DNA from 3 places in the Pseudomonas sp. NPDC087336 genome. Region 1 is predicted to be linked to each of the others. Evidence: riboswitches for the same ligand, from Rfam matches in the RefSeq annotation. Region 1 holds a riboswitch; each other region holds the start of a gene.
The links. A riboswitch is a leader RNA that binds a small molecule or an ion and turns the genes downstream of it on or off. The one in region 1 is predicted to bind cobalamin.
Positions count from the first base shown of each region.

Region 2: linked by a shared signal. The riboswitch ahead of cobO (cob(I)yrinic acid a,c-diamide adenosyltransferase) and the one ahead of cobW (cobalamin biosynthesis protein CobW) in region 1 are both predicted to bind cobalamin.
Region 3: linked by a shared signal. The riboswitch ahead of ACIO0C_RS11455 (ABC transporter substrate-binding protein) and the one ahead of cobW (cobalamin biosynthesis protein CobW) in region 1 are both predicted to bind cobalamin.

Region 1 is NZ_JBIUYA010000005.1:232,122-239,259, reverse strand. It holds gene cobN (cobaltochelatase subunit CobN) at 1-3,448, opposite strand, end outside; gene cobW (cobalamin biosynthesis protein CobW) at 3,452-4,513, opposite strand; cobalamin riboswitch at 4,612-4,824, opposite strand; cobalamin riboswitch at 4,951-5,176, shown strand; gene ACIO0C_RS07395 (CbtB-domain containing protein) at 5,298-5,492, shown strand; gene ACIO0C_RS07390 (CbtA family protein) at 5,504-6,208, shown strand; gene ACIO0C_RS07385 (cobalamin biosynthesis protein) at 6,205-6,618, shown strand; gene cobM (precorrin-4 C(11)-methyltransferase) at 6,702-7,138, shown strand, end outside.
Region 2 is NZ_JBIUYA010000044.1:18,689-25,826, reverse strand. It holds gene cobU (bifunctional adenosylcobinamide kinase/adenosylcobinamide-phosphate guanylyltransferase) at 1-135, opposite strand, end outside; gene ACIO0C_RS28720 (cobyric acid synthase) at 284-1,735, opposite strand; gene cobD (threonine-phosphate decarboxylase CobD) at 1,732-2,724, opposite strand; gene cbiB (adenosylcobinamide-phosphate synthase CbiB) at 2,717-3,625, opposite strand; gene bluB (5,6-dimethylbenzimidazole synthase) at 3,622-4,272, opposite strand; gene ACIO0C_RS28700 (cobyrinate a,c-diamide synthase) at 4,269-5,651, opposite strand; gene cobO (cob(I)yrinic acid a,c-diamide adenosyltransferase) at 5,648-6,259, opposite strand; cobalamin riboswitch at 6,342-6,576, opposite strand; gene ACIO0C_RS28690 (hypothetical protein) at 6,728-7,138, shown strand, end outside.
Region 3 is NZ_JBIUYA010000009.1:111,517-118,654, forward strand. It holds gene ACIO0C_RS11440 (OprD family porin) at 1-971, opposite strand, end outside; gene ACIO0C_RS11445 (ABC transporter ATP-binding protein) at 993-1,784, opposite strand; gene ACIO0C_RS11450 (FecCD family ABC transporter permease) at 1,781-2,797, opposite strand; gene ACIO0C_RS11455 (ABC transporter substrate-binding protein) at 2,794-3,807, opposite strand; cobalamin riboswitch at 3,953-4,148, opposite strand; gene ACIO0C_RS11460 (DUF1624 domain-containing protein) at 4,195-5,361, opposite strand; gene ACIO0C_RS11465 (hypothetical protein) at 5,398-5,709, opposite strand; partial or broken gene ACIO0C_RS11470 (serine dehydratase beta chain) at 5,950-6,045, shown strand; gene ACIO0C_RS11475 (GlxA family transcriptional regulator) at 6,140-7,138, shown strand, end outside.

The DNA.
Region 1 (7,138 bases):
CTTCCTTCAGTGTGCGGATCTTCGGCAGGTCCGGCTGGCTGTGATCGCCGTGATAACTGGCCGCCGCCTCGCCACTCAGGCTTTCCACGGCGGCCAGCATGCCGCCCTGGAATTGGTAGTAGTCATTGGAATCGAGCAGGTCGTGCTCACGGTTGTCCTGGTTTTGCAGCACCGCTTGCACCTGGCTCAGGCGCTGGGAAAACTGCTCACGGGCCGCGGTGCCTTCGTCAGACCCGCCATACGCGTAGCCGCCCCAACTCAGGTAAACCTCGGCCAGGTCCTCGCGGCTCTGCCACAGGCGACCATCGATGGCGCCCTGCACGCCTGCGCCATACGCACCGGGCTTGGCGCCGAAAATGCGCCAACCGGCCTGACGGCGAGCGGCTTCATCATCGAGCCCCGATTGCAGCAAGGCTTCGCGCTCGGCGCGCACCTTGGCCGCCAACGGATTCAAGTCGTGCGGCTCATCCAGCGCGGCGACCGCCTGCACGGCCGCATCGAACAACCGGATCAGGTTGGCGAAGGCATCGCGGAAGAAACCCGATACGCGCAAGGTCACGTCTACCCGCGGACGATCGAGCAAACTCAGCGGCAGGATTTCAAAGTCGTCGACCCGCTGACTGCCGGTGGCCCAGACCGGCCGCACGCCCATCAACGCCATGGCCTGGGCGATGTCATCGCCGCCGGTGCGCATGGTCGCCGTGCCCCAAACCGACAGGCCGAGCTGACGCAGGTGATCCCCATGGTCTTGCAAGTGGCGTTCGAGAATCAGGTTGGCGGATTGGAAACCGATGCGCCATGCCGTGGTGGTCGGCAGGTTGCGCACGTCCACCGAATAGAAGTTGCGCCCGGTGGGCAGCACATCCAGGCGCCCGCGACTCGGCGCGCCACTGGGGCCGGCCGGGACGAAACGACCGCTCAGGGCATCAAGCAGGCCGCGCATTTCTGCGGGACCACAGGCGTCGAGCCTTGGTGCGACCACCTCGCGCAGGTGGTCGAGGATGACTTGAACCTCAATCCAACGCGCCTCCTGTGGGAGCCAGCCTGCTGGCGGGCTCCCACAGGAGGTATTCAACACCTGCGAGATCAGCTGTGTGGCGAACAGCTCGAGGCGTTCGCGGGTGTCGCCGGTGGTGCGCCAGGGCTCATCGCTGAGCGACAACATTGCGTTGGGACGCGGCCCGATCCACGGTTCCGCCAACTTACAATCCAGCGGATCGAAGCCCAGCTCGAAGGCCTTGGCCAGCGCCCGCAGCAGGCTCGATTGCGCCCCTCGACCATCGCCCCGGGGGATGCGCAGCAGCGCGAGCAAGGTGTCGATCCGCAAGCGTCCGGCCGGCGACTCGCCGAACACGTGCAAGCCATCGCGGATCTGCGACTCTTTCAAGTCACACAGGTAAGTGTCCAGGCGTGGCAGCCAGATCGCCGCATCGGCATCGCTGTCCAGTCGCTCGTCCAGTTGCAGCTCGCGGTCGATGTGGGTATCGCGCACCAATTGCAGGATGTCGCGTTGCAGTTCCCGGGCACGCCGAGGATCGAGCAATTGCGCTTCGTAATATTCGTCGGCCAGCAATTCGAGGTTGCGCAGCGGGCCGTAGGTTTCGGCGCGGGTCAGCGGCGGCATCAAGTGGTCGATGATCACCGCCTGGGTGCGGCGCTTGGCCTGGGCGCCCTCGCCCGGGTCGTTGACGATGAATGGATAGATGTTCGGCAGTGGCCCGAGCAGCGCATCCGGCCAGCAGTGCTCCGACAGCCCCACGCCCTTGCCAGGCAGCCATTCGAGGTTGCCGTGCTTGCCGACATGGATCACGCCGTGGGCGCCGTAGGTATTGCGCAACCAGAAATAGAACGCCAGGTAGCCATGGGGCGGCACCAGGTCCGGGTCGTGATACACCGCACTTGGATCGACCTGGTAACCCCGCGCCGGTTGAATGCCGACGAAGGTCAGGCCAAAGCGCAACCCGGCGATCATCATTCGTCCGTCACGGCACATTGGATCGTTCTCGGGCGCGCCCCAACGTTCCAGCACGGCCTGACGATTGGCCTCTGGCAGCACATTGAACATCTGCAGGTAAGCGTCCATACCCAGGCTTTGCTGGCACGGGCGTTGATCGAGGGTATGGAGGTCGTTGCTGACGCCGCCGAGCAATTGCTGGATCAACGCGGTGCCGCTGTCCGGCAACCCGGCTGGCAGCGGATAACCTTCTTGATGAAGCGCGCGCAGGATGTTCAACGCTGCAGCCGGGGTATCGAGCCCCACGCCGTTGCCGATGCGACCATCGCGGGTCGGGTAATTGGCCAGGATCAGCGCGATTCGTTTTTCGCCATTGGGCACCCGCGCCAGATCGATCCAGCGCCGCGCCAGTTGCGCGACAAAGTCCATGCGTTCCGGCTGCGCGCGGTAGCAGACCACGTCGGACTGACTGCGCTCGCTGCGCCAGGCCAGGTCCTTGAAACTGATCGGCCGGCTGATGATGCGCCCGTCCAGTTCCGGCAGCGCAATGTGCATCGCCAGATCCCGAGGGCCGAGGCCTTGTTCGCTGGCGCGCCAGCCCGGTTCATTGTCCTGGGCGCAAATGGCCTGGATCACCGGGATATTGCGACGAAACGGGCGCAAGTGCGGTGCTTCCGGGCTGGATTGGGCGAAACCGGTGGTATTGAGAATCACCCCCGCCTCGACGTCATCCAGCCAGTCCTCGACCACCGCAAGGCAGCCGGGCTCTTTGAGGCTGGCCAGCGCAATCGGCAACGGATTTAGCCCTGCCGCCTGCAAACGCTGGCAGAAAATATCGATGAAAGCGGTATTCGCCGCCTGCAAATGCGAGCGGTAAAACAGCACCGCCGCCACCGGTTGACCACTGCGCCACTCCGATTGCCAGTCGCTCAGTGCCGCGGGACTTTTTCGCGGGTGGTAAATCGCCGTGCGTGGCAAGGTGTGCGGCTCGGCCCAGGCGTAGTCGCGATCCAGCCAACGATTGGCCAGGCAATGGAAAAAGTCCAGGGCATTGCCCATGCCACCCTGGCGCAGGAATTGCCATAGCCGGTCGCGATCTTCAACGCCCACGGTGCTGAGATCGCTGAGTTCCGGGTCCGGACGATCATCGCCAGGCACAAGGATCAGCTGCACACCACGCTGCGACAACTCCACCAGCCGCTCGACGCCGTAACGCCAATAGGCGATGCCGCCGTGCAGCGAAATCAGGATGACTTTGGCATGGCTCAGTACTTCGTCGACGTACAGGTCGACCGATGCATGGTTCTGCACCTGCATCGGGTTGGCCAGGCGCACACTCGGGTAGTCGTCGGGCAACTGCTGCGCCGCTTCGGCGAGCAGCGCCAGGCTGGAGTCGCCGCTGCACAGGATCACCAGCTCGGCGGGGGTTTGTCCAAGGTCGGCAATGTTGTCATCCGACACGAATCCGCCGGGCTGGGTCCTGAGCAGGTGCATGGGTTACACGCTGAGCGCGGCGCGCAATTGCGCTTCGAGCATTGCGGCGTCCAGTGCCTGGCCGATCAATACCAGGCGGGTGGTGCGCGCTTCTTCAGCGCCCCACTGGCGGTCGAAATGCTTGTCGAAACGGGTGCCCACGCCCTGGATCAGCAGGCGCATCGGTTTGTTCGGGACCGCGGCGAAACCTTTTACGCGAAGGATGCCGTGCTGCACCACCAGTTGGGTCAGCGCATCCATCAGCAGGCTATCGTCGGATGCCGGCAGTTCGATGGAGATCGAGTCGAAGGCATCGTGGTCGTGATCGTCTTCGCCTTCATGGTGGTGGTCGTGATGGCTGTGGCGGCTGTCGATATGCTCTTCGGAACCAGCACCGAGGCCGATCAGCACGTCCAGCGGCAGGCGACCGCTGCTGGCTTCGATGACTTTCACCGCTGGCGGCAATTCCTCGGCGACTTCCAGGCGCACGCGGGCCAGGTCTTCGGGGCTGATCAGGTCGGCCTTGTTGAGGATCACCAGGTCGGCGCTGGCCAGTTGGTCGGCGAACAGCTCGTGCAGGGGCGATTCGTGGTCCAGGTTCGGGTCGAGTTTGCGCATGGCGTCGACCTGGTCCGGGAACGCGGCGAAGGTGCCAGCCGCAACGGCCGGGCTATCGACCACGGTGATCACCGCATCAACGGTGCAGGCACTGCGGATTTCCGGCCACTGGAAGGCCTGGACCAGAGGTTTGGGCAGGGCCAGGCCGGACGTTTCGATCAGGATGTGGTCGAGGTCGCCGCGACGGGCCACCAGTTCGCGCATCACCGGGAAGAACTCTTCCTGCACGGTACAGCACAGGCAGCCGTTGGCCAACTCGTAGACGCGGCCGTTGGCTTCATCGATGGTGCAACCGATGGAACACTGCTTGAGGATTTCGCCGTCAATGCCCAGTTCGCCGAACTCGTTGACGATCACCGCGATGCGGCGGCCCTGGGCGTTGTCGAGCATGTGCCGCAGCAAGGTGGTCTTGCCCGAGCCGAGGAAGCCGGTGACGATGGTGACGGGGAGTTTGGCCAGTGTTTTCATCGGATGCCCTTTGGCAAGGTGGCGGGCATACGGGACGAGAACCGGCGACGCACAAGCGTGCCGCAAGGGTTCGCCACCGGATCACCCCGCCCGGTTGTAGTGAGAATCTGTATCGAGGCAGGTCTCCTGGCTGACGGCTGGCCAGTCGTTGGACTGGCGGTTACTGCGCCTTCCCGCTCGCGCCATGGCTGGCGCATGCAGTGGCATGGCAGAAACTGAACCGTTCACAGTTGCGGGGGCAGCCGCGGCATTGACCGCGTTCCCTTCTTAGCTTCGACAAACGCCGAAGAACCTCGAAAGCGCAAGGCTACGCATGGTATCGGGGCGGGTCAATGTCTTGTGTCGCCCGGATTAGATCGTTCACGCTCCGCGTGGGAACGATCCAACCCTCAGATGAGAACCCTTGCCAATTGACGCCCTACCCTCGCCCATGCTCTCCTACGCATCTTGTTACGGGTGCCCTTCACAGGGTGAAACGGGAAACCGGTGAATCATGTGCTTTACTTCCAGCCATGTCAGTCCGGTGCTGCCCCCGCAACGGTAAGCGAGCGAAGCGTCAGATCCACTGTGCCAATGCGGCATGGGAAGGTGATGCTGGAAGGTTCAGGCTAACGCCTGAGCCCCTCGTGAGCCCGGAGACCGGCCCGCAACACAAAGTGAACAATACGATCACTTCAATCAACAAACCCGCGGTGGGCGGGCGCTGTTCGGACTTCTGCGCGCTCGGTCGTGCGGGGCTCTGCTTGCGCTCTTATTCCCCGCTGACAGAACAGAGGGAAGCGCCATGTCGATTATCAGCAGCACCGGCCACAGCAATACCGCCAGCACCACCACTACCCTGTCCCAACGCCTGACCGCCGCCGTTTGTGCGTCGATCCTCGGCGCGTGCCTGGTGTATTTCGCCGGTTTCTCGCACATCGAAGCCGTTCACAACGCGGCTCACGATACGCGCCACAGTTCCGCGTTCCCGTGCCATTGAGACCTGCCGACATGATCAAGCGTATTGCGCAAACCGCAGGTTTCAGCGGGCTGCTGGCCGCCCTGCTGCTGACCCTGCTGCAAAGCTTGTGGGTTTCTCCGCTGATTTTGCAGGCCGAAACTTACGAAAAGTCCGAACCTGCGACAGTTGAAGTTCATGAACATGCCGCGGGTGTCACTGCCCACACCCACGACGCCGAAGCCTGGGAGCCGGAAGACGGCTGGCAGCGCGTGCTGTCGACAACTGGCGGCAACCTGGTGGTGGCGGTCGGTTTCGCCCTGATGCTCGCCGGTCTCTACACACTGCGCGCGCCGACCAAGACTTCCCAAGGCCTGCTCTGGGGCTTGGCGGGCTACGCGACCTTCGTGCTGGCGCCAACACTTGGCCTGCCCCCTGAGTTGCCAGGCACCGCGGCTGCCGATCTGGCGCAACGCCAGCTCTGGTGGATCGGTACCGCCGCCTCCACCGCTGTCGGTATCGCCCTGATCGCGTTCAGCCGCCACTGGCTGATGAAAGTCCTTGGCGTGGCGATCCTTGCCGTGCCGCATGTGATTGGCGCACCGCAACCGGACGTGCACTCGATGCTCGCTCCAGAAGCACTGGAAACTCAGTTCAAGATCGCTTCGCAGCTGACCAACGTGGCGTTCTGGCTGGCCCTGGGCCTGATGAGCGCCTGGTTGTTCCGCCGCAAAAGCGATGGCCAGTACCACGCATGACTGACCTCAGCACAGCGCCGACCCTGGTGGTCGGCCTGGGCTGCCAGCGCGGCTGCCCCGTCAGCACGTTGCGGGCACTACTCGACCAGGCACTGCAGGCGCACCGGATCGAACTGCATCGGATCAAGGCCCTGGCCAGCATCGACTTGAAACGCGATGAACCGGCCCTGAACGAACTGGCCGAACAGCTTGGGTTAGAGATGCTGTACTTCAGCAGTGAACAATTGGCCGCTTATCAACCGCACCTCAGCCACCATTCGCAGATCGCGTTCGAGCGTACCGGCTGTTACGGCGTGGCGGAAAGTGCCGCCCTGGCCTTGGCCGAACAGTTGGCCCAGTCGCCGGCAAAACTGCTGATTCGCCGACAAAAATATGCCCAGGCCACCCTCGCCTTGGCCGGCGCCGCGTAAAATCCCCGATAATCCGCACATTCGATCATGAGCAATCTTCATCTGAAGCCTTGCCCAGCCCCCATTTTCAACAGGAACCTTCGATGACCGTCTATTTCATCGGTGCCGGTCCCGGCGACCCGGAACTGATCACCGTCAAGGGCCAGCGCCTGATTCGCAGCTGCCCGGTGATCATCTATGCCGGCTCGCTGGTACCCACCGCGGTGCTGGAAGGACACAGCGCCGAACAGGTGGTCAACAGCGCCGAACTGCACCTGGAACAGATCGTTGAATTGATCAAGGCGGCCCATGCCAAGGGCCAGGACGTGGCTCGCGTGCATTCCGGCGACCCGAGCCTGTATGGGGCTATCGGCGAGCAGATTCGCCATCTGCGTGAGCTCGATATTCCTTTTGAAATCATCCCCGGCGTGACCGCCACGGCCGCCTGCGCGGCGCTTCTGGGCGCGGAACTGACGTTGCCGGACGTGTCGCAGAGCGTGATCCTGACTCGTTACGCCGACAAAACCGCGATGCCCGCCGG
Region 2 (7,138 bases), on a different contig from region 1:
GACGCGCTCGTTCATTTCGCCGTCCAGCGGTTGGCTGGTGGCGATGTAGGTCACGGCCAGACCGCTGTCGCTGGCGAGTTTTTCCGCCAGGCGACTTTTCCCAGAGCGGGCACCGCCGAGGATCAGTTGGAGCATGGTTTATTCCATAAAATGTGCAGTGTCATGACGGGCCCCTTCGCGGGCAAGCCCGCTCCCACAGTTGTTTGGGTTGGTCATAAAATTTGAGTACACCCGGTAACCCTGTGGGAGCGGGCTTGCCCGCGATGGGGCCAGCACGAGCAACTTAAAAACCACAGAGGTCCCGCAACAACGAGGTATCCAGATGCTTCTCCACCAGATCCGCCAAGCGCTCGATATCCCGCTCGCGTAAGGCGTGGTAATCCACCTCCTGCACATTCTGCAATCCCGCCCAACGCAACAGCGCACTGCACGCCGCCGGGGATTCGAACAGGCCATGCAGGTAGGTGCCGAAGATCTGCCCGTCAACACTCTGCGCGCCATCGCAGCGACCGTCGTCCAGTTGCACGGCGGCGTTCTCCAGGGCCGGGCCGGTGGTCACGCCTGCGTGGATCTCATAGCCGCAGACTTCAGCATTCTCCAGCGCCAGGCGGCCGCGCACATTGCGCAGTTGCTTGTGTTCTTCGAGCTGCGTGGTGAATGCCAGCAGGCCTAACCCGTCACTGGACCCCGGCGCGCCTTCAAGGCCCAGCGGATCGTGCACCTGCTCACCGAGCATCTGCAGGCCGCCGCAAATACCCAAGACTTTGCCGCCATAGCGCAAATGCCGGGAGATCGCGGTGTCCCAACCATGGGCGCGCAGGTACGCCAGATCGCTGCGCACGCTTTTCGAGCCGGGAAGAATGATCAGGTCGGCCGCTGGAATCGCCTGGCCGGGGCCGATGAATTGCAGATCCACTTGCGGGTGCAGGCGCAGTGGATCGAAATCGGTGTGGTTGCTGATGCGCGGCAACACCGGCACCACCACTTTCAATAGTTGCCCGGCCTTGTCAGCCTGGCGCTGATCGATGCCGTCCTCGGCCTCCAGGTGCAGGTCCATCACGTACGGCAGCACCCCGATCACCGGTTTGCCAGTGCGCGCCTCCAGCCAGTCGAGACCGGGTTGCAGCAGGGCGATGTCACCGCGAAAACGGTTGATGATGAAGCCTTTGACCCGCGCTTGCTCGGTGGCCGACAGCAGTTCCAGGGTGCCGACCAGGTGGGCGAAAACCCCGCCCCGATTGATGTCGGCGATCAGCACCACCGGGCAATCCACCGCTTCGGCGAAGCCCATGTTGGCGATGTCACCAGCGCGCAGGTTGATCTCGGCCGGTGATCCCGCGCCCTCGACCATCACCACCGGGTACGCCGCGCTCAAGCGCTCATGGGAGGCCAGCACCGCTTGCATCGCGATGGCCTTGTAGTCGTGATAGGCCACGGCGTTCATCGTGGTGACCGCACGCCCATGGATGATCACCTGGGCGCCGGTATCGCTGTTGGGCTTGAGCAGCACCGGATTCATGTCGGTGTGAGGTTCAAGAAAGGCGGCCTGGGCCTGCACCGCTTGCGCGCGACCGATCTCGCCACCGTCGGCAGTCACCGCGCTGTTGAGCGCCATGTTCTGCGGCTTGAACGGCACCACGCTGACACCCTGGCGCGTCACCCAGCGGCACAGCGCCGTCACCAGCGTGCTTTTACCGGCGTCGGACGTGGTGCCCTGCACCATCAAGGTAGTCATTGGCTTTCCCTGGCGAAGGCGTCGAACGCTGCATCCAGCCGCGCCCAGTCGGCTTCATCCCCAGGCAAACCGAAACGCAGGCTGCTGTTGTGGGTGAACAGGCGCAACAGAATGCCGCGCCGGGCCATGAACTCGTGCAGCACTTCGGCGCGCTCGGTGATCAGCCATTGGAACAGGGCGCAACCACCCTGGGGTTGGAAGCCGTGCCGGGTCAACAAGGTTGCCAGCCGCTCACTGGCCTCATCGGCGCGCACTCGCTGTCGCACGTGCCCCTCGGTGTCGCGCAGGCACGCCTGGCCCAGCACCCGGGTCGGTCCGCTGACCGCCCACGGCCCCACCTGCTCGGCGAGCAATTTGAGCAACTTGCGCTCGGCCAGGACAAAACCCAGGCGCACACCGGCCAGGCCGAAAAACTTGCCAAAGGATCGCAGCACGATCAAACCGACCTGATGGGCAAACGGCGCCACACTCAGGTGCGGCGTGTTGTCCATGAAGGCCTCGTCCACCACCAGCCAGCCACCGCGCGGGGCCAGACGCGAATGCCAGTCGAGCAGACGGGCGGGCGTAAGGTTCAGCCCGGTCGGGTTGTTCGGGTTGACCACCACCAGCACGTCGAGACTGTCGACGAAGAAGTCGACCTCCTGCTCCAGCACCTCGCGCACGATGTAGCCATTACGGCGCCACGCTTCGGCATGTTCGGCATAACAGGGCGACAGCACGCCGACCTTGCCTGCCCGGCGCAAACGCGGCAGCAACTGGATGGCCATTTGCGAACCGGCAACCGGCAGTGCCTGCAGGGTCCCGTAGTAGTCGCAGGCCGCCTGCTCCAGGCCGTCATCGGTTTCCGGCAACCGCGCCCAGGCCCGTTGCGGGATGTCCGGCACGGGAAACGGCCAGGGCGCCAGGCCGCTGGACAGGTCGAGCCAATCGGCTTCGTCGATGCCGTAATCGTGCGCCGCCTTGCGCAATCGTCCGCCGTGCTCAAGCATAAAATTCAGACCCCACGCACAGAATCAGCAGCCACAACCATACCCCACGCTGCACCAGTTGCCAGCCGCGGTCGATGGCGTCGGCATCCGCCGGCACGCCCTCGCCCAGCATCGGGCGCTGATGCAGTTCACCGTGATAAATCGCCGGCCCGCCCAGCTCGACGCCCAACGCACCGGCACCCGCCGCCATCACCGGGCCGGCATTCGGGCTGTCCCAGGTTGGCCCCTGGGTGCGCCAGCATTTCAACGCCAAGCGGGTTTTGCCCAACAGCGCATAGGTCAGCGCCACCAGGCGCGCCGGAATGTAATTGAGCACGTCGTCGATCTTCGCCGCCGCCCAGCCGAATCGCTCGAAGCGTTCGTTGCGATAGCCCCACATCGCGTCCAGGGTGTTGCTCAAACGGTAGAGCACCACGCCCGGCGCACCGGCCACGGCAAACCAGAACAGCGCGGCGAACACCGCGTCGCTGCCGTTTTCCAGCACCGATTCGGTGGCGGCGCGGGCCACGGCGGTTTCATCCAGATCAGTGGTTTTGCGGCTGACCAGGTAACTCACGCGTTGGCGCGCCTCTTCAAGATTATCGCTGCGCAAGGCCTTGGCCACCGGCGTGACGTGCTCGCCGAGGCTGCGCATGCCCAGGGCGCAATAGAGCGCGAGAATCTCGACGATCCAGCCGACGTAAGGCGCCCAGGAAAATGCGGTGGCCAACAGGGTCAGCGGCAACACGGCGATGACCCACGCGGTCACCCCATGGCTGCGCCAGCCGCGACCGCCGCCGTTGAAACGTTGCTCGATGCGCTCGGCAAAACGGCCGAACGCCACCAGCGGATGCCAGCGCTTGGGTTCACCCAGCAGCGCATCCAGCGCTACCGCGGCGACACTCAACAACGCCACACTCATTGACTCACTCCCCAATAATTTTCATACAACAGCTCACTCAGCGGACGCGCCTGCGCCCAGCCTTCGAGTACCAGCATCGGCGCCGGATAGAAGGCCTTGACCGGTCCCAGGCAGAGAATGGCCAAGGGCTTGGCGCCAGGCGGAAGACCCAGCAGGTCTGCCAGGGCTTGTGGTTCGAACAGCGAGACCCAGCCCATGCCCAGCCCTTCGGCGCGGGACGCCAGCCAGAGGTTCTGGATCGCGCAGGACAACGAGGCCAGGTCCATTTCCGGCAGGGTACGACGACCGAAGATATGCCGTTCGCGATCGTCCATCAGCGCCGCGACCAGTACCTCGGCACAATCGTTGATGCCTTCGACCTTGAGCTGCATGAATTCGTCGGTGCGCTCACCCAGGGCCTCGGCGGTGCGGATACGTTCCTGCTCCACCAGCCGCTGGATCTGGCTGCGCAAGGCGGGGTCGCTGATGCGGATGAAGCGCCAGGGCTGCATCAGGCCGACACTCGGGGCCTGATGCGCAGCCTCGAGCAGGCGCCGCAGCAATTCGGGCTCGACCGTGCCGCCAGCGAAGTGACGCATGTCGCGGCGTTCGCCGATGGCGCGGTAGACCGCTGCGCGTTCGGCGTCGGAAAAGGCGTTGTCGGTCATGGCCTCTTCGCTGGCAAGCCAGCTCCTACAGGGGTTATGTGATCCTTTGTAGGAGCTGGCTCGCCAGCGAAGGCGCCCGAAAGGTCAGGTGCAAACAGCGCGGCAATCGCCGATGGATTGGACGGAAAATAGAAGTGTACGTAAGAGGCCGTCATCCGCCCCTCGCGATAAACCGCCTCTGCCCCGCGCCCGCCGTTAGGACTCAGGCCACGGGCAATCGGAACATGCTCGGTCGTGGTCAACGAGTGGTGATAGGTATGCCCGCGCAAAGAACCTTCCGGCAGCTCAACCGCTTGCAGCGCCAGAGCCGCCAAGCGCTTTTGCATCACCGCATCACCCGCCAGCAAGCCGACCAGTTCCGCGCGCGCCCCTTCAACATCGGTCAACGAATCGAGCAGATAAAGCATCCCGCCACATTCCGCCAGCAAGGGTTTGCCCGCGGCGTAGTGAGCGCGGATCGCGGCCAACATCGAGGTGTTTTGCGACAGGGCCACATGGTGCAATTCCGGATAGCCACCCGGCAGGTACAAGCTGTCGGCCTCTGGCAAACCTGCATCACGGATCGGCGAGAAAAACCGCAGTTCGGCGCCCATCGCCCGCAGCAAATCGAGGCTGGCGCCATAGGTAAAGGCAAACGCTTCGTCACGGGCCACGGCAATGCGCACGCCAGCCAGCAAGGGGTCAACCGCCAGCACATCGGGCGCGGCGAACTCCACCGCCGGCGGGAGCGCGACTTCACAACTGCTGGCCAGGGCGTCGGCCGCCGCATCGAGGCGCACATCCAGGTCATTCAACTCGCTGGCCTGCACCAGGCCCAGGTGTCGACTCGGCAATTCGATCCCGGTCTCCCGGGACAAGGCGCCGTACCAGCGCAGGCCTTCGGTCAGACTGCCTTCGAGCAGTTGCGCGTGGCGCAAGGTGCCCACACGATTGGCCAGCACGCCGGCAAACGGCAAGTCCGGCTGATAGCGCGCCAGGCCCAGGGCCAGGGCGCCAAAAGTCTGGGCCATGGCGGTGCCGTCGATCACCGCGAGTACCGGCACCTCGAAATGCCGCGCCAGATCGGCGCTGGACGGCGTACCGTCGAACAGCCCCATGACGCCTTCGATCAGGATCAGGTCGGCGTCGCCGGCGGCCTCCCACAACAGGCGGCGACTGTCCTGCTCGCCGACCATCCACATGTCCAGCTGATACACCGGCGCACCGCTGGCGCGTTCGAGGATCATCGGATCGAGAAAGTCCGGGCCGCACTTGAACACGCGAACCTTGCGTCCCTGGTTACGATGCAACCGGGCCAGCGCGGCGGTCACGGTGGTCTTGCCCTGACCGGACGCCGGCGCGGCAATCAGCACCGCCGGGCAATGTCGAGGCTGGTTCACAGCTCGACGCCTTTTTGCGCCTTGATACCGGCCTGGAAGGCGTGCTTGATCATGCCCATTTCGGTGACGGTATCGGCCAGCTCGACCATCTCCGGCTTGGCGCCGCGACCGGTGACCACTACATGCTGCATGGGCGGGCGCGCTTGCAAATCGCTGAGCACCTGATCGAGATCGAGGTAGCCGTGCTTGAGGGCGATGTTCAGTTCGTCCAGCACCACCAGGCCGATCGAAGGATCGCGCAGCAGTTGCTGCGACACTGCCCAGGCCGCTTCGGCAGCGGCGATATCGCGCTGGCGATCCTGGGTCTCCCAGGTGAAGCCCTCGCCCATCACATGAAAACGCACCTGCTCGGGGAAGCGTCGGAAGAACAACTCCTCACCGGTGCTGTTGCGCCCCTTGATGAACTGCACCACGCCGCACTGCATGCCATGCCCCATGGCACGCGCAAGCATGCCGAACGCCGAGCTGCTCTTGCCCTTGCCATTGCCGGACAGCACCAACAGCAAGCCGCATTCGTTCGGCGAATTGGCGATGCGTTCGTCGATCACAGCTTTTTTGCGCAGCATGCGCGCCAGATGACGTTCGTCACGATCAGGGGTATCAGACATGGGGGAGCTCTCCGTTGAGGCAGGATTAACGGCGGGCAGGCACAAGAATAGACGGCAAGAAGCCTGGCATCGCCCACCGTGATGCCGCTTGGATGGATCAGGCCGGTCTCCGGGCTCATGAGCGGCGTGATGCCAGACTGCGCGCCTTCCCGCGTCACAGATCGACGCAGTGGCTTCAGACGCAGTTTTCACTCATTTACCGTTGCGGGGGCAGCGCCGGGATCGCAGGGCTTCATCGAACAAAGCGCTCACTCACCGGCTTCCCTGTTTCACTCTGTCGACCCAAGTCACAGAGCACCTGAAACAAGCGGCGAAGGTTAGAGGGTTGGGGGTGGAGCGTCAATTGAGAACCGGGTGTTGGAACGAATAACTGCCATCCATCCATAAATGACGTCAATCTTGTGTCACACTCGCAGCAGTGATATCAATCTGCCACAACCTCACAACACAAGAACAAGGGTGAGCCCCATGCAAGGCATGATCATCAGCAATCCGAAGCTGGAATTCCTGCGTCCGGTACTGGAACGCTGGTTCGACTGTATCGACCGCTACAACGCCGTGCGCGGCGACAGCGAGACACCCTACTGGCTCGACGAAAAAGCCAACCTGGGCCTGCTATCCGCCGCGGCATGGATGGCCGAAATGATCACACTGCAACAATCGCCCACGCGCAAACAGACCGAAGAAGGCGAACGCAATGGCCGCGCCGATCTGTTTATCGCCACGACCGAAGCACGCGCCTGGCTGCAGACCACCCAACGCTGGCCGCGGGTCAACAGCCTGAACCTGACCCAGGCCCTGCAGGACATCACCGGCGACGCAAAAAAAATCAGCTACGCCAGCGACCTGAAAATCGGCTGCCTGTTCGTCGCACCGCAC
Region 3 (7,138 bases), on a different contig from region 1:
CTGATGAAGATCGCGCCACGGGTGACGTAGTCAAACGGCGTGTTGGCGTCCACCTTCTGATACCCGAGACTGAAGCCATGGGGGCCTTGGGTGTAAGTGGACATCAGGCTCCAGGTCGTGTTGTCGATCCTGCCGGATAGCGACTTGCCCTCATCGGTGGTGCGGTACAGGTTCAGGTTGAGTGACAACGCGCGGGTTTCGTCCAGTGGCTGGATGAAGGTGCCACCCAGGTAATGCTGGTTCCAGGTGTTTTCATAGCGCGAGGTATAGACGCTGAGGTTCAGGTTCTTTCCCGGCGTGAAGACCATGCCCGCGAGATCGAAGGCATTGCTTTTCGCGGCGTTGGAGTAGTTGACCACAAAGCCCTGGTCATGACTGCTGGCGTTTCGATCGGTACTTTCGGTGAAGTGTCCTGCGACCAGCTTCAGTGCCTCGAATTCGTTGCTGGCGAGAAACACGCCGGTGGCGGTCTCCGGGAGCAGGCGGCTGTCGGACGAACTGAACACCGGCGCTTTCACCCGCTGCTCGCCATAGCTCAGTACGGTCGATGACAGGCGCAGTTTGACCGCCGCGCCGCCGCGGCTGAACGCGTCCTTGGGATGTCCCTGGTTGTCGAGCCCCAGCAATCGTGCTTTCCCTGCGCGGCCACCGCCACTGTCCAGTTGTGTCCCGAGGTAGGCGTGGGCATCCATACCCACCCCGATCGGGCCCTGGGTGAAGCCCGATTGCACCGTACCCATCAGCCCGTAGGCCCATTCTTCGGCGTAGCCATTACGCTCGTCACGCGGTTTGTAGGCATTACGCGCAGCGCCATTGCGGGCGCCATTAAGGTACTCGCGATGGTCGTAGACCGTGCGATTGAGCAGGCTCCAGGCGCTGTCCTGGACAAATCCATTGGCTTGCGATTGAGCCGAATCAGCGAGTGCGAATGGGCTTGCCAGGGCGAGGAGAATGGCCGATCGGGTAGGCATTTCGGGGTGTCCACAAACGAGTCAGGATGAGCGCAAGCGCAGGATGTGCGCGCCGTCGAAGGGGTCAATGAGGTAGTGCGCGTGGACGCCGAAGGTGTCCAGCAGGCGTTGTGGGGTCAACACCTCGAGCGGTCTGCCAAGGGCGACCAGGCGGCCCTTTTCCAGCACAGCCAGGCGATCACAGGTCAGTGCGTGGTTGAGGTCGTGCAGGGCAATCACGGTGGTCACCGGCAATGCGTGAACCACCTGCAGAATCGCCAGCTGGTGCTGGATATCGAGGTGATTGGTCGGTTCGTCCAGCACCAGGATCTGCGGGCGCTGGGCCAGGGCGCGAGCAATATGCACGCGCTGACGCTCGCCGCCGGAGAGGCTACGCCAGGTGCGCCGCAAAAGATGCGTCGCATCAACGTCACGCAAGGCTTGATGGACGATGTCCTCGTCCGCCTTCGACCATGGACTCAAGGCTGACAGCCACGGCGTTCGGCCCAGGGCCACGGCGTCAAACACGCTGATCACATCCTGGGTGTCGGCCTGCTGTTCAACCACCGCCAGGGTTTGTGCGATGGTTCGCCGTGACAGTGCCTTGAGGTCTTGGCCGTTGAGCTGGATGACTCCCCGGCTGGGCAGGCGCACGCCGGCCAGCAGCTTGAGCAGCGTGGATTTTCCTGAACCGTTGGGCCCGACAAGGCCCAGGGTTTCGCCACGGCGAATGTCCAGGTGGATGTCGTGCAGTAATTCAACATTACGGATATGCAATCCGAGGCTGGAACAACTCAGCACGGCTTCGTCGATAACTGGAGCAACAGCATTCATCGGGCGTTCCTGCGACTGACCAGGATCAGCGCGAACACCGGCGCGCCGACCAATGCGGTAATTACGCCGACCGGAATCACCTGGCCCTTGATCAACGTCCGCGAGAGTACATCGGCGGCCACCAGGAACACCGCACCGCCCAGCGCACTGGCCGGCAGCAGGCGCGTATGCCGAGTGCCCAGCAACAGCCTGGCGGCGTGGGGAATCACCAGTCCGACGAAACCGATGGAACCAACGATCGACACCATCACCGCTGTCACCAGGGCGGCACAGCTGATCAGCAGAAATTGCACAGGCCGTACTGCAATGCCGAGCGAGGCCGCGGAGTCGGCGCCAAAGGTGAAGGCATCCAGTGCACGGCGATGCCACAGGCACACCGCGAGACCGGCTATTGCAACCGGTGCGGCCAGCCACACGGATGGCCAGTGCACGCCGCTGAGATTGCCCAGCAACCAGAACATGATGCCGCGCGCCTGTTCGGAACTGGCCGACTTGGTGATCAAGAATGCCGTGAGCGCATTGAACAGTTGCGACCCGGCAATCCCCGCCAGGATGACTTGGCCGGTACTACCAGGCGAACCGCTGGCACGGCCCAGCAACACAACGACGGCGAAGGCGGCGACGGCACCGGCAAAGGCCCCGGCCGACATCGACATCGCGCCGGCACCGAGGCCCAGCAACACCACCAGCACCGCGCCCGTCGAGGCCCCCGCGGAAATGCCGAGCAGGTAGGGATCGGCCAACGGGTTGCGCAACAGCGATTGCAGGATCACCCCACAGGTCGCCAGGCCCGCCCCGCAAGCTGCCGCCACCAGCGCGCGAGTCAGGCGGTAGTTCCAGACGATGCCCTCGTCGATGGGATCGAGGGCATACCCGGCCGCCCACAGTTTGTTGGCCAGCACCTGGAACACCACACCGGGTTCGATGCGGGTTTCACCGATGGCCACACCGGCAATCACGGCCACAAGCAGGATCACCAGCGCAAGCAGAGTGCGAATCAGCGTCGCGGTCATTTTGGCAGGTCGTAGCTGTTGATGGCCGTTGCCAGCGATTCGAGACCGTCAAAGATTCTCACGCTGGCCTGCATGGCCATGGCGTCGAGAATGATGATGCGGTTGTTTTTCACCGCGTCCATGTTGCGGGTCACGGGATCGCTGCGCAGGAATTGCAGTTTCTGTTGATAGTCATCAGCCGGGAAACGACGGCGATCCATGCGGGCGATGACCAGGAAAGTCGGGTTGGCCTTGGCGATGGTTTCCCAGCCAACGGTTGGCCACTCTTCGTCGGACTGCACCACATTGCGCACGCCCAAGGTACCCAGCATGAAGTCGGGAATGCCCTTGTGCCCGGCAACATAGGGATCGATATCCAGGCTGGCACTGGAAAACCAGACCAGCGCGCTGGTGTGCGTGAGGTCTTTGTCTCGCACCGCGGCAATGGATTTGGCCAGGCTGGCCTGCAGTTGCGCGTTCAGTTGCTGCCCACGCGCCTGCACATCAAAAATCTCCGCCAGCTGGGTGATGCTCTTGTAGAGACTGTCAATGCGAAATGGCTGCAGGCGGGTGCCGTCGGCGCCCACCAGGTTGTCCTTGGACTCGCAGTCCGAGGGCATGAGATAGGTCGCAATCTGCAGTTCGTGAAACTGCTCGCGGGTAGCGACGGCACCTTGCGGGCCGACCATCCACTCAAGCTCGACGGCGACCAGCTCCGGGCGTTTGCCGATCACCGACTCGAAACTCGGCTCGTTATCGGCCAGGCGTTCGATCCTGTCGTTTTGCCCCTTGTACTTGGCCAGCACATCATTGAACCACAGCGAAGTGCCGACCAGTTTGTCACCGAGTCCCAGGGCGAAGAGCATTTCAGTGCCGGCCTGGCCGATCGTCACAGCCCGGGCAGGGGCGTGGGCGAACGTCAGTGTGCTGCCGCAGTTCTCGATCGTCAGCGGGTAATGGGTAGGGGAGGCACAGGTGAGGGCAGAAAGACCCAGGCCTGTGACAAGGGCGAAAAAGCGCGGCAACAGCATGATGCAATCTCCATTTGAACCGTACACGCAGCCAGGGTGCAAGGTCTGGAAAACACATCATCGAGCGCTGCCGAAAAAGCAGCGCAAGGCCGATCACCGAAGTGACACGCGCGCAAAGATGTCCTTCCCGGACACCCCGCCGGTTAGTGATTGTTGCTTGGCCGGCAGGTCTCCTGACTGATGCGTCATGGCATGCTCCAGCCTTCCCGGGAATCGATCCCAGTGGCAGTTCAGGAGCAGGCTCGGCACCTACAGTTGCGGGGGCAGTTCCGTTTGATGCGTTGGCAGCATCTCGGATTCCCTATTATTCCCGTTTGGGAACCGGCGGCGGCATGGTAGTCGATCATGCCGCCCGAGGCGAACCTAAGCTCCGATAAGAAGTCCCGGTCAGAAGTATTTGAGCCAGCCAATATCACGACGACGCGCCTTCAATGCGGCGAACCAGCGCACCGGTGGATACAGCGTTGCCGCCAGGATCACGGCGGTCAGCCACACGGCCCCTATGCCGTCGAAGCCGAAGTAGTCGCCCTGGTTCAGGCCAAACAACGCCACGCTGAGTAGATAAAGCATTTTCAGCACATACAGATGAAGCAGGTAGAAAAACATCGGTGCCGCGCCGAATACCGCCAGGATGCTGATCCATTGGCGCTGCCGGGCCCGCTCGAAGCCAAGCAGCAGCAACAGCCCCACGCCCAGCGTCAGGCACAGGAACAGCAGGGAAGGTGGGTATTTGGTGATGTTGAAAAAACCCATGAGGGTGAGCGTGGTGCTTTCGTGGACCACCCACTGTGCCTCGCCATAACCGTTGACCAGGCGCAGGGCGATGAAACCGACCAATGCGCCGGCCCCGGCCAGCAACAGATGGCGCTGGCGCACGGCGGCCGGGGTTGAGCGTGCGAACCAGGGGCCGATGCAGTAACCCAGTGCGATGACCCCGATCCACGGCAGCACGGGGTAGGAGCTGCGCAGGCGCAAGTGCTCGGAAAATTCGATCCAGCCGCGATCATGCAAGATCGCCCAAGGCAGGTGAAGCGCCGATCCGGGTGGAAAGTGCAGGGGATCGAGCAGGTTGTGCCCGCCGACTATGGCCAGGCCCAAGGCACAGAGGATTGGCCGAGGTAACCAGACCAGAGCCGCGAGGGCAATCATGCTGACGCCAATCGCCCAGATCACTTGCAGGTAGATCACAGTGGGCGGGAACTGGAAGGTCCAGGCGAAATTCACCAGGGTGAACTCCAGCGCAACCAGGAACAGGCCGCGCTTGAACAGGAACATCGACGGCTTGCCCTGGTGCTTTTCACCGTACAGGAATGCTGACAGGCCAGTGAGAAGAACGAACACCGGTGCACAGAGATGGGCGAGCGTGCGGCTGAAAAACAACGTCGGCTCGGTGCTGTCGATGAGCATTGGGTCGGTGACCTGGCGGTGCAGAAAGAACGTTTCGCGCACGTGATCGAGCAGCATGAAAATGATCACCAGGCCCCTGAGGGCATCGATGGACATCAGGCGTTGGCTCAGGCTGGTGATGGGCGGTATCTGAACAGGGTTTGTCATCGAGAGTCGCAGTCAGGGGGGGGGGCACTCTGCCGGTCAACGTCCGACAGGCAATGTATTGATATAACGTAACATATAAAGCTGGCTTGTGGGCATAATGCAGTTCACTTTAGTGGCTCGATGTGGAAAGAAAATCAAAAGCCATAGAGAGGCGGCCTGACAGCCGACCTGAATGCAGGTCTGTCCGCGATGTGGGTGCCCCATTGAACCACGATGGCTTAAGTGAACAGCATTAGGCTTGTGGGCAGGTTTTTCATAGGTGTCGTGGTGCTGCAAACACAAAAAAAGCACAACAGGTGTTGTGCTTTTTTCGTCGCGTTCATCCTGGGTCGTCGCGAGCAGCGCCACCCAATCCGCTTCCTTGGAAGCGATACTTCGCCGAGGCGGTAATGCTGCGCGGTGCGCCGTACGTCAAGGCATTGTTGTAGTGCATCTGCATTAGCTTTGAAAGGTTCGGGGCTTGGTGCGGGCACACATCCAGCTCGTCTTTGGTAGTGACGAGCACTTAGGAGTCGATATCTGACACATCTTGATGGTTCCTGACGCCGACAATCGGGTGAATTCCTGAAGCGGCACGGAGATCGATTGATGGCTATCAGTGTTTTTGACTTGTTCAAGATTGGAGTCGGCCCCTCCAATTCCCACCAAGGCGAAGTCGGTTCGGCTTGCGCGATGGCCGCTGCCGACATGCATGACAATTACAACGAGCCCCCCCGTGGCGGATTGGCGGTCAACGCGATCGAGTGCTGAGTTACCTTGATCGACGGGAGAGCAGGACATGTTGCAACTGACTGAAACCGAGCGGCCACAACCGCCGATGCTGCGTATCGGCTTCTGGTTGATGGAAGCCTTCGATATGTACACCCTGGCCAATGCACTGGAGCCACTGCGCCTGGCCAACCAGTTGGCAGGGCACGATGTTTGCCAGTGGCAAATGCTGAGCCTGGACAGGCAGCAACTGAACGCCAGCAACGGCATCGCAACCGCCACCGCGCGACTGGATCAGGCACAAACGTTCGATGTGTTGATCCTCTGTGGTGGCGATAACCTGCATCTTGATCCAGACCTGCGCCAGCAGCTGAGCCACTGGGCGGCGCAACCGATCAGCCTCGGGGCCTTCGGCGAGGCAGGCTGGTTACTGGCGCAGATTGGCGCCCTGGAGGGTGTCCGTTGCAGCTTGCCAGAGCCCGGTGCATCACTGGAGTTTGCCGCTTTCAGCAAGTTGACACCGGTGGCTGCGCCATTCTGCGTCGATCGCCAACGTCTGACTTGTGTCGGCCCGCAGGCTGTTCAAGGGTTGATGCACGAGCTTCTCGCAAGGTTCCACGGTCGTGGCTTGATACTACGGATGGAAAAACATGCAGCACGCCAGGCCCGGCCGCTACTGCCCATGCAGGACGTCCCGAAAAAACTTCAGGCAACACTGGCGTTGATGAACGAGCACCTGAGCCGAACGCTGGGTATCGACGAACTGGCCGAGACCATGGGTATTTCCCGGCGGCATCTGGAGCGGCTATTCAAGCGCAGTCTGGGTTGCTCGCCGTCCAGGCACTACCTGGACTTGCGCCTGCAACAGGCGCGTCAGATGTTGCGGGCCGGTGAGCTGTCGCTGTCGGATGTCGCTACGGAGTGCGGGTTCGTTTCGCTGCAGCATTTCTTTCGCTGCTATCGCCAGTACTTCGGCGCGCACCCTCGTGAGCATATGGGGGCGAAAGCGCACAGTCAGCGGGCTTCAACGTTGAATGCACCGGCTTCATCGAGAACGGATCGCATCGTC